Chondromyces crocatus: one gene and its partner. The protein of the gene in region 1 binds, or shares a complex with, the protein of each later gene. Links are inferred from orthologs where the notes say so. Each region holds a gene or a part of one and is shown on either strand. Other genes may lie near its edges.

Region 1 (4,479 bases):
GCAAGATGTCGCGCGCGCTCACCGAGCAGCCGTGCTGCCCTCCCTGGGCGACGCGGCGCGCGCCGCGCATACCGTTCCGGCCGTCCAGCGAGATGACCCACATCTGCTCGTGCTCCAGGCTCCCGAATCTCGCTGCGCACCAGGTGGCGATCGCGGCCGAGGTCCGGATCGGCGGCCGGGGGCGCGCGGCGCGCTCGTGGGAGCGACGTCCCAGCTCGATGGCGGCCGCGATCCGGAGCGCCTTGGCGAGACCGAGGCCAGGATGCTCGGCCAGCGCGTGGGGTCCGAGGCGCGCCAGGCCATCGAGGCCAGAGAAATGATGAAGGACGGAGGCGGAGAGCAGGGTGACGGGTCGACCTGGGAGACCCGTCCCGAGCACGATCGCGAGCAAGTCCGCGTCGCCGAGTGCTGAAACACCGACTTCGAGGGCCCGCTCGCGGGGCCCAGCAGGCAGGACGACATCAGCCAGAGAGGTCACACGACAACCAGCCATGAGCCACCCCCAAGCACGGCGCAGGCCATGAGCGGCTTCCCTCGAACTCCCTGCTTCTGGGCGGATGGAGGGGTGGCGGAGTGGCGGAAGGGGTGGCGACGAGCGCTACTCGACGCCGACCAAGGTGCCCGCAGGCAGGCTGGAGGCGAACGCATCACGCGCGGCACGCACTCGGTCCTCGAGGAGGCCGTCGAAGGTGAGGCGTGTGCGGTACTCGGCGCCGGACCAGCGGGGGTAGGAGCCGATGGCGACGTCACGATGGTCCTCGACGACCCGGTCGAGCATCGGCTTGAGCTGACCTTCGTCGAGGGTGGTGAGCACGGCGAACGAGATGAATGGGCTCTCTCCGGCCAGTTCGGCGCGAATGAGGGGCTGCTTGGCGAGGAAGATCTCGGGGACCCCCGGGAGGATCCAGACGTTCTGCATCACCACGACCGGCCAGACGACGGTCTCTCCCGAGACCAACCTGGCTCCTTCTGGAACACGGGCCATGAAGAGGTGCCCTTCCAGGAGGCGGTCCCCGTAGTGGCCCCGCAAGAGGTCGGCCAGAATCGGTGAGGTGACCACGGGGGCGCCGAAGGCACGGGCCACCCCTTCGATGGTGACGTCGTCATGCGTCGGGCCCACGCCGCCGCTCGTGAAGAGCACGTCGTGAGCGCCGGCGAGCGCTCGGACTTCTTCGGCGATGACGTCCACGTCGTCCAGCACGAAGACGGCACGCCGGAGTTCCACGCCGGCTTCGCGCAAGGTACGCGCGAGGACGACCAGGTTGGCGTCCGCGATCTTCCCGCTGAGCAGCTCGTTGCCAATTACCAGCGCCGCCGCCGTCTTCATGACCTCGCCCCCGTCCTGGTCTGGTTAGCTGCTCTCGAACTCACGCGTCGTCGGACGTCCGTCTGCGTCCACGCCGAGGAGTTCCTCGACACGTCGCTCCGCGCCGTCGAGGCGCTCCTGTGCCGCACGCGAGAGACGCACCCCTTCTTCGAAGAGCGACAGGGCGCGCTCGAGCGGCATGTCGCCCCCCTCGAGCTCGGCAACGATCTGGGCGAGGCGTCGGGTGGAGTCCTCGAAGGACACCAGCTCGGTACCAGGTGCGGCGGCCTTTGCCGTCTTCCCGGCCGCGCTTCCAGCTCCTTCGTCCTGTCGTTCCGTCATCTCGTCTTAGGCTCACCCGACGCCACCGCCGACGCAAGGGTGACCGCTCCCGGTCCAGGTGGCACACCAGGCACGAGCAGCGTGCCGTCAGGATCGGTGGCCACCGGGAGAGCAAGTCCATCAGGGCGAACGACGCGGCCGGCGCGCTCCGAGATCTGGGTGGTCGCGCCCGGATCGTTGGGGACGACAGTGATCCAGAGAACGCCAGTGGCCAGCGGAGACGCGGGGTGGTCGAGGGGGCGTCCTTCGAGCGCTGCGCGCGCGAGGGAACGAACGGAGGGGTCCGGATCGAGGTCGTGCGCCAGCACCAGGGTGGCGTGGCGCTGGGCTTCCGTCCGCCGCGAGATGCCGCGGATCAACGCCCTGCGGACATAGGGGTCCTCTTCGAACCGGTAGGCTGTGGTGAGGAGCGAGATGCTGTCGGGCTCCGGGGCGCGTCCAAGACCGAGCGCGACGTGGGCGCGGACGACGGGATCGCTGCCCTCGAGGAGGCGATCCAGGGTACGTCGAACGACCTTGTCGTCGCGGCTGGCGAGCGCGCGCGCAGCGAGGGGAGCCAAGGCCCCACCAGCCTCGGCCCAGGCGGAGAGCTGCGACGTGGGAACCGCTCCGCCATCGGGCGCGTTCAGGAGCGCGAGCCCTGCAGTGAGGGTCACCCGCGTCGGGGGTTCATCGAGATCTTCGGTGGGATGCTGGGCGGAAATGCCTGCGGTCGTGAGCTCCTCGAGCAACGCCCCGAGGGGCTCGAGGGCCGTGGCCCCCCGCGCGAGCGCTCCGCGGGCTGCAGCTTGAAGTACCGGAGGATCACAGGCGCGGTCCACCCGGGGACGAGAGCGAGCGCTGGAAGAAGGTCCGTCGCTCGACCGCGCGGAAGCCCCCGAGGATGAACAGGCTCGTGCCATCTCCGCGAGCACCGAAGATCCCATCGCGGAGAGGCCGAACGCAGCGACAGCTCGATCAGCTGGACTGGCGGAAGGCGCGAGCATCGGCCGAAGGTGCTCTTCGAGCCCCGCAGGCGGATCATTCAAGAGCAGCGCACGAAGGATGGATGCTCGCAGCAGTAGCCTTCTGTACGCGCGGTCGTTCCCTTGGTTCGCTTCGGCGAGGAGTGTCGCCAGGGTCGTTTTTGCTGGCTCGCCCGGCATTCCCGCGAGCGCGAACGCGGCGGCGCTGGCGAGCGGAGACTGGACGAGCAGTGCTCGCAAGGCCTTGATCGCGGCGGGCCCGCCGGTGCGTCCCAGTACGGTCACGGCGCGGGGCCGCTCCTCTTCGGGGAGTCCTGGAAGCACCTGGACGAGCAGCGGCGCGAGAGAGGGAGAAGGCAGCATCTCGGCGAGCCTGAGTCCCTCCAGGTGAGTCGTCTCCCCGCGGAGGAGAGCCCCGACCGCGCCAGGTGCTTCGCGAGCCCCCAAGTGCACGAGGATCTCTGCAGCGACGGAGAGCGTCCTGGGCTCGCTCTTGCGCAGCCAGCCGCGCGCCGGCTCGAGCGCCACCTCATCTCCGAGCTTGGCCAGCGCGAGGCCGGACGCGAGCTGCGCCGCGACGTCCGCCCCCGCGAGCCCTCGGCGAAGCCGTTCGACGGCACGGAGGTCACCGAGATCACCGAGAAAGCGTGTGAGTTCGAGCGGGGGCAGCTTCTTGTTGCCGACGATGAGATCGATGGAAGAAGGAGGATGAGCGCGAAGCGCGCGTTCTGCTGCGGCGCCCGGCGCGCCTCCTTGAACGATGGCGCTGGTCAGCACGGAAATGGAGCGCTTGTCACCCGCACGGGAGAGCGCCAGAGCCGCCGTCTCGCGTATCAGCTCGGAGAGCGGCGACGCCGCGCCTCGTCCAGGCGCTCCTGCCCCCTCGTTGAGCTCTCGGGTGAGGAGCTGGCGGACCGGATCGCGCTGCGTGTGGGCGGCGAGCACGCGTACGGCTTCGAGGCGGGCGCGGGGATCTCGTCCCAGCGAGGAGCCTTGCTCCAGCGCTTCGAGGAGCTGGTCGATGGCCTCCGGTGTTCCGAGGGCGCCCAGGCGCGTGATGCCACGCAACCGCGTCGGCGGGTCCGACGAGGAAAGCAGCGACTGCGCCACCGCCACGCCGACATTGGCGCGAAGCGATGCGCCGCTTCCGTGCGCATGGGTTGACGATTCTCCAGAGGTTGCCTGGACCTGGGCCTGCGCTTCCGCGGGGGCGATGATGGAAGCAAGCGCGGCGAGGAGCGCCATCCCACCTCGGACGAGCTGGCTCGACCGAGCGGTGTTCTCCGCATGCGCTTTTCCCCCTCCAGTCGCCCCGGAGCCGCGGCCAGCCTCAGCGCGCATCCTCACGCCGCCGGGATTATCCCGAACGTGCGTCCCTGTCACGATCTCAGGACGCAGATGCCTGAAAACTGTGGAAGGCTAGGCACCTGGTTCGTACCCTGCACGCCACGGCCCCAAGCCCTCGAGGGATAATTTTGATTCATCACGAACGCCTCGTCCGCACCCTGGAGAAAGCCGTTTGCGTGTCGGCAGACAAGGCCTGGGGGTTGCTGCAGCGCGTCGCCGACCTGGGTCCCGAGCCGTCACCGTTCAAGCCACGCTGGAGCGACAAGCCGATCCCGCGCACGAAGCAGCGGACGAAGCCCACGCTGGGCTGGCCGCGAGAGACCGATAGCCTTTGCCCGCGCTGTGTGAAGGAGGCGCGCTCGGAAATTCTGAGCGGACGCGCCGACTGGACGAAACTCCTGACCGACAAGCCAGGCGAGATCAAAGCGCGCATCGTGCAGCGGGGCAGCACGATCGTGATGGAAAAGACGTGCCCAGAGCACGGAGACTTCTCCGACGTCATCTCCATCGACGCAGCCT
Region 2 (3,122 bases), 4.0 Mb from region 1 along the record:
AGCGCCCCCAGCGCGCGGGCGCGCTCCCCCGAAGCCGACTCCAGCATCACCGCCGAGCTCGTCCACGAGCGGGTGGTGACGCTGATCAAGTGCATCCCCAGACGCTGACAGGCGACGATCGCCGCGAGCCCCGCGCCCCCCGCCCCGATGATCACCGCGCGCCGCCGCGGACAAGGCAAGCTCGGATCGCTCACCGCCGGATCGCTCACCGCCGGATCGCTCACCGCCGGATCGCTCACCGCTGGCGCGCTCACCGCGCGTCCCATCCCTGGCACCTCGGCGGCTCCCCCGCGCGCCTTCCTGCTCGGCACCACCGGCCCCGTCTCCCGCATCAGCTCGTCCAGCTCGTCGGCCAGCGCCAGCGCGTCCGTGTTGTACGCGACCACCCGCTTGTCCGGCGTCCGCACCAGCACGTTCGCGGCCCCCACCGCCGCCGCGCTCTCGTCGATCGCGTCGACCATCGAGAGCACCGTCTGCTTGTGCGGCACCGTCACGTTCGCGCCCGCGATCACGCCGCTGCGCACCTCGCCCACGATCTGCCGGAGATCGGCCTCCGTCGGCACGTCGAACGCGCTGTAGATGTGCGGCAGGTGAAGCGAACGGAACGCTGCCGTGTGCATCACCGGAGACACCGAGTGCCGCACCGGGTGCCCGATGAGCACGAACAACCGTCGCTCAGCCATCAGCGCGAGGCTCCTCCGCGATCTCCAGCCCGAGCCGAAGCTGCTCGGTCTCCACCCGCGGCGCCCGCCGCCGCGGCGCGCGTCCACCCCGGGGTCTCCCTGCGCCGCCGCCGCCGGCCGCGCCGCCCCCGGACCCGCCCCCTGCCCCCTCGTCGAGCGGCTCCCCTGGCCCCGCCGTCGCCGTCACCGTCGCCCGCAGCGCCCCCTCGTGGACCCGCACCGTGATCCGCTCCCCCACCCCCACCGATCGCGCGTCGAGGATCGCCCGCCCCTCGCCATCCGTCGTGATCGCGTACCCACGCGCCAGCACCGACAGCGGCGACATCGCCGACAGCCGCGCCACATCCTCGGCGAACTGCCCACGCAGCCCCCGCACGTACCGCCGCGTCGCCGCCCCCAGCCGCACCGTCAGCGGCCCCAGCGACGCCCGCGCATCCGCGATCACCGCCCGCGGATGACGACCCGCCAGCCGCCGCTCCAGCTGCGCGAGGCCCGCCCGATCCCCCGTCAGCCGCCGCTCCATCGCGCGCTCCAACCGCGCCGTCAGATCATCCAGCGCCTGCTGAGGCTCTGCCAGCAGCCGCTCTGGCGACCCGAGCGACGCCATCCGCCGATCCAGATCGGCCCGCGCCGCGTCGAGCGTGTGCCCCATCGCCCGCGCCAGGCGCCGCGTCAGCAAGCTCAGCTCTCGCTTCCGCGCCCCCGCGTCCGGCACCAGCATCTCCGCCGCCTGCGACGGCGTCGCCGCCCGCGCGTCGGCCGCGAGATCCGTCAGCGAGACGTCCACCTCGTGCCCGACCGCGCTCACGATCGGCACCCGCGCGAGCGCCACCCGCCGCACCACCGCCTCGTCGTTGAACGCGCTCAGATCGTCGGCCGATCCCCCACCGCGCCCCACGATGATCACGTCCACCTCGGGCACCTGCTCCAGCAGCCCGATCGCCCGACAGATCCGGGCCCCCGCCCCGGCCCCTTGCACCGGTGCCGGCGCCAGCAAGAGCCGCGCGCCCCCGCGCCGGAACGCGACCGTCACGATGTCGTGGATCGCCGCTCCGCTCCCGCTCGTGACCACCCCGATCACCCGCGGCTCCTTCGGCAGCGGCCGCTTGCGCTCCAGTGCGAACAGCCCCTCCGACGCGAGCAGCTCCTTCAGCCGCTCCAGCGCCTCCAGCAGCGCGCCACGACCCGCAGGCGCCGCTTGCTCCACGATGAACTGGAGCCGCCCGCGGGGCACATAGAGCGACGCCCGCCCCGTCACCACCACCCGCGTCCCGTCCGCCAGGAGCCGCAGCGAGCGCGGCCCCGCCGTCCGGTACATCACGCACTCGATGCACGCCTCTTCCCGCTCGTCCTTCAGCGAAAAGTAGGCATGCCCGCTCGACGCGCGCTTCAGCCCGGAGACCTCGCCCTCGACCCGCAGGTCCTTGGTCGACCCCTCCAGGAGGCGCTTCAGCCGCTTGTCCAGCTCGCCGACGGAGAGCACCTCGGGCTCCCCATCGAACGACGGACGACGCACGCCACCGCTGCCAGGTCCAGACGCCGGCCCTGGCCCCGACACGGGGACCATCGTCTCCCACGCCGAATCCGGACCTTCGAAGCGGCCCGCTGCGTACGAGTCCGGCGGCGATTCACGACGCTGCACCCTTGACTCCTACCCTGCCCCGCGCCGTCTGCCTAGCCTCTCGGGCATCGGTCCGCGACCCAGCGCACCCGACGCGACCTCTTTCGCGTCTCGCGTCAGGTCTTTCCTTCAGGCCTTTCGCGTCTGCCTTGCGCTCACGACGTCGGCCTTCTCGTCCGTCTCTCCTCATTCAGAGGCTTCGCGCCGTTCCTCCTTTACCTCCCACGTCACGCCTGCACGCACGCCCTCACGCGACGCCAACCCTCGCCGCTCACGCTCGCCCCTCACGCCTGCACGCTCACGCCTGCACCCGTCTCATGCCTGCGCCCACCTCACGCCTGCACGCTCATGCCTTCACCTCACACCTGCACCTCCGATGCGTTTGCATCCTCGCTGCGTCAGCGCATCCGTCATCGCTCGTGTGCGACACCTCGAACGCGGTGCGCATTGCAATGGGACGTCGAATGCTCGTCGAAGGCGTGGCGAATCGGGATGCGGCCGCTCCCGCGATCACACCGCCTGGATCTGCGAAGAAAACGATGCAGCGCGTAGCAACCTTCCCTGTCCTGGATGATTGAACCGGTTCGTGACCAGGGAGCACATCACGCCCGATGTGCGCAATTCCTGCATTGGGGTGCACTTATCTTCGATTCAGGAACCACCTCGATTCGAAGCCGTTCGATGCGGTCTCGGCATTGACGTGCATCCATCGATCGTGATTGTTGTTCAATCACGCATGCGTCGACGTCTGGCGGGTACCATTGCAGGAATTTTCCTGCTCATTGGCTTCTGGTTCCTCTTCTGGCCGAAAGGTACAC

The links. Proteins that work in one complex are often made in the same cells at the same time.
Region 2: the proteins of xseB (region 1) and xseA are in contact, whole or in part, in a cryo-EM structure (PDB 8TXR), measured with the Escherichia coli proteins. The link is inferred for Chondromyces crocatus from one-to-one orthologs.

What each region holds. Positions count from the first base shown.
Region 1 is NZ_CP012159.1:9,324,667-9,329,145, forward strand. Bases 1-2,999 are described here. They hold xseB (exodeoxyribonuclease VII small subunit), read right to left. Parts: upstream 1,649-2,999; coding sequence 1,352-1,648; downstream 1-1,351. Other genes in these bases: radC (RadC family protein), read right to left, coding at 1-493; CMC5_RS33690 (competence/damage-inducible protein A), read right to left, coding at 599-1,327; CMC5_RS33700 (HEAT repeat domain-containing protein), read right to left, coding at 1,645-2,999. Outside these bases: more of CMC5_RS33700, read right to left, coding at 3,000-3,954; CMC5_RS33705 (radical SAM protein), read left to right, coding at 4,137-4,479. UniProt on the Escherichia coli protein: Bidirectionally degrades single-stranded DNA into large acid-insoluble oligonucleotides, which are then degraded further into small acid-soluble oligonucleotides.
Region 2 is NZ_CP012159.1:5,277,264-5,280,385, reverse strand. Bases 1-2,994 are described here. They hold xseA (exodeoxyribonuclease VII large subunit), read right to left. Parts: upstream 2,326-2,994; coding sequence 676-2,325; downstream 1-675. Other genes in these bases: CMC5_RS41660 (shikimate dehydrogenase), read right to left, coding at 1-683. UniProt on the Escherichia coli protein: Bidirectionally degrades single-stranded DNA into large acid-insoluble oligonucleotides, which are then degraded further into small acid-soluble oligonucleotides.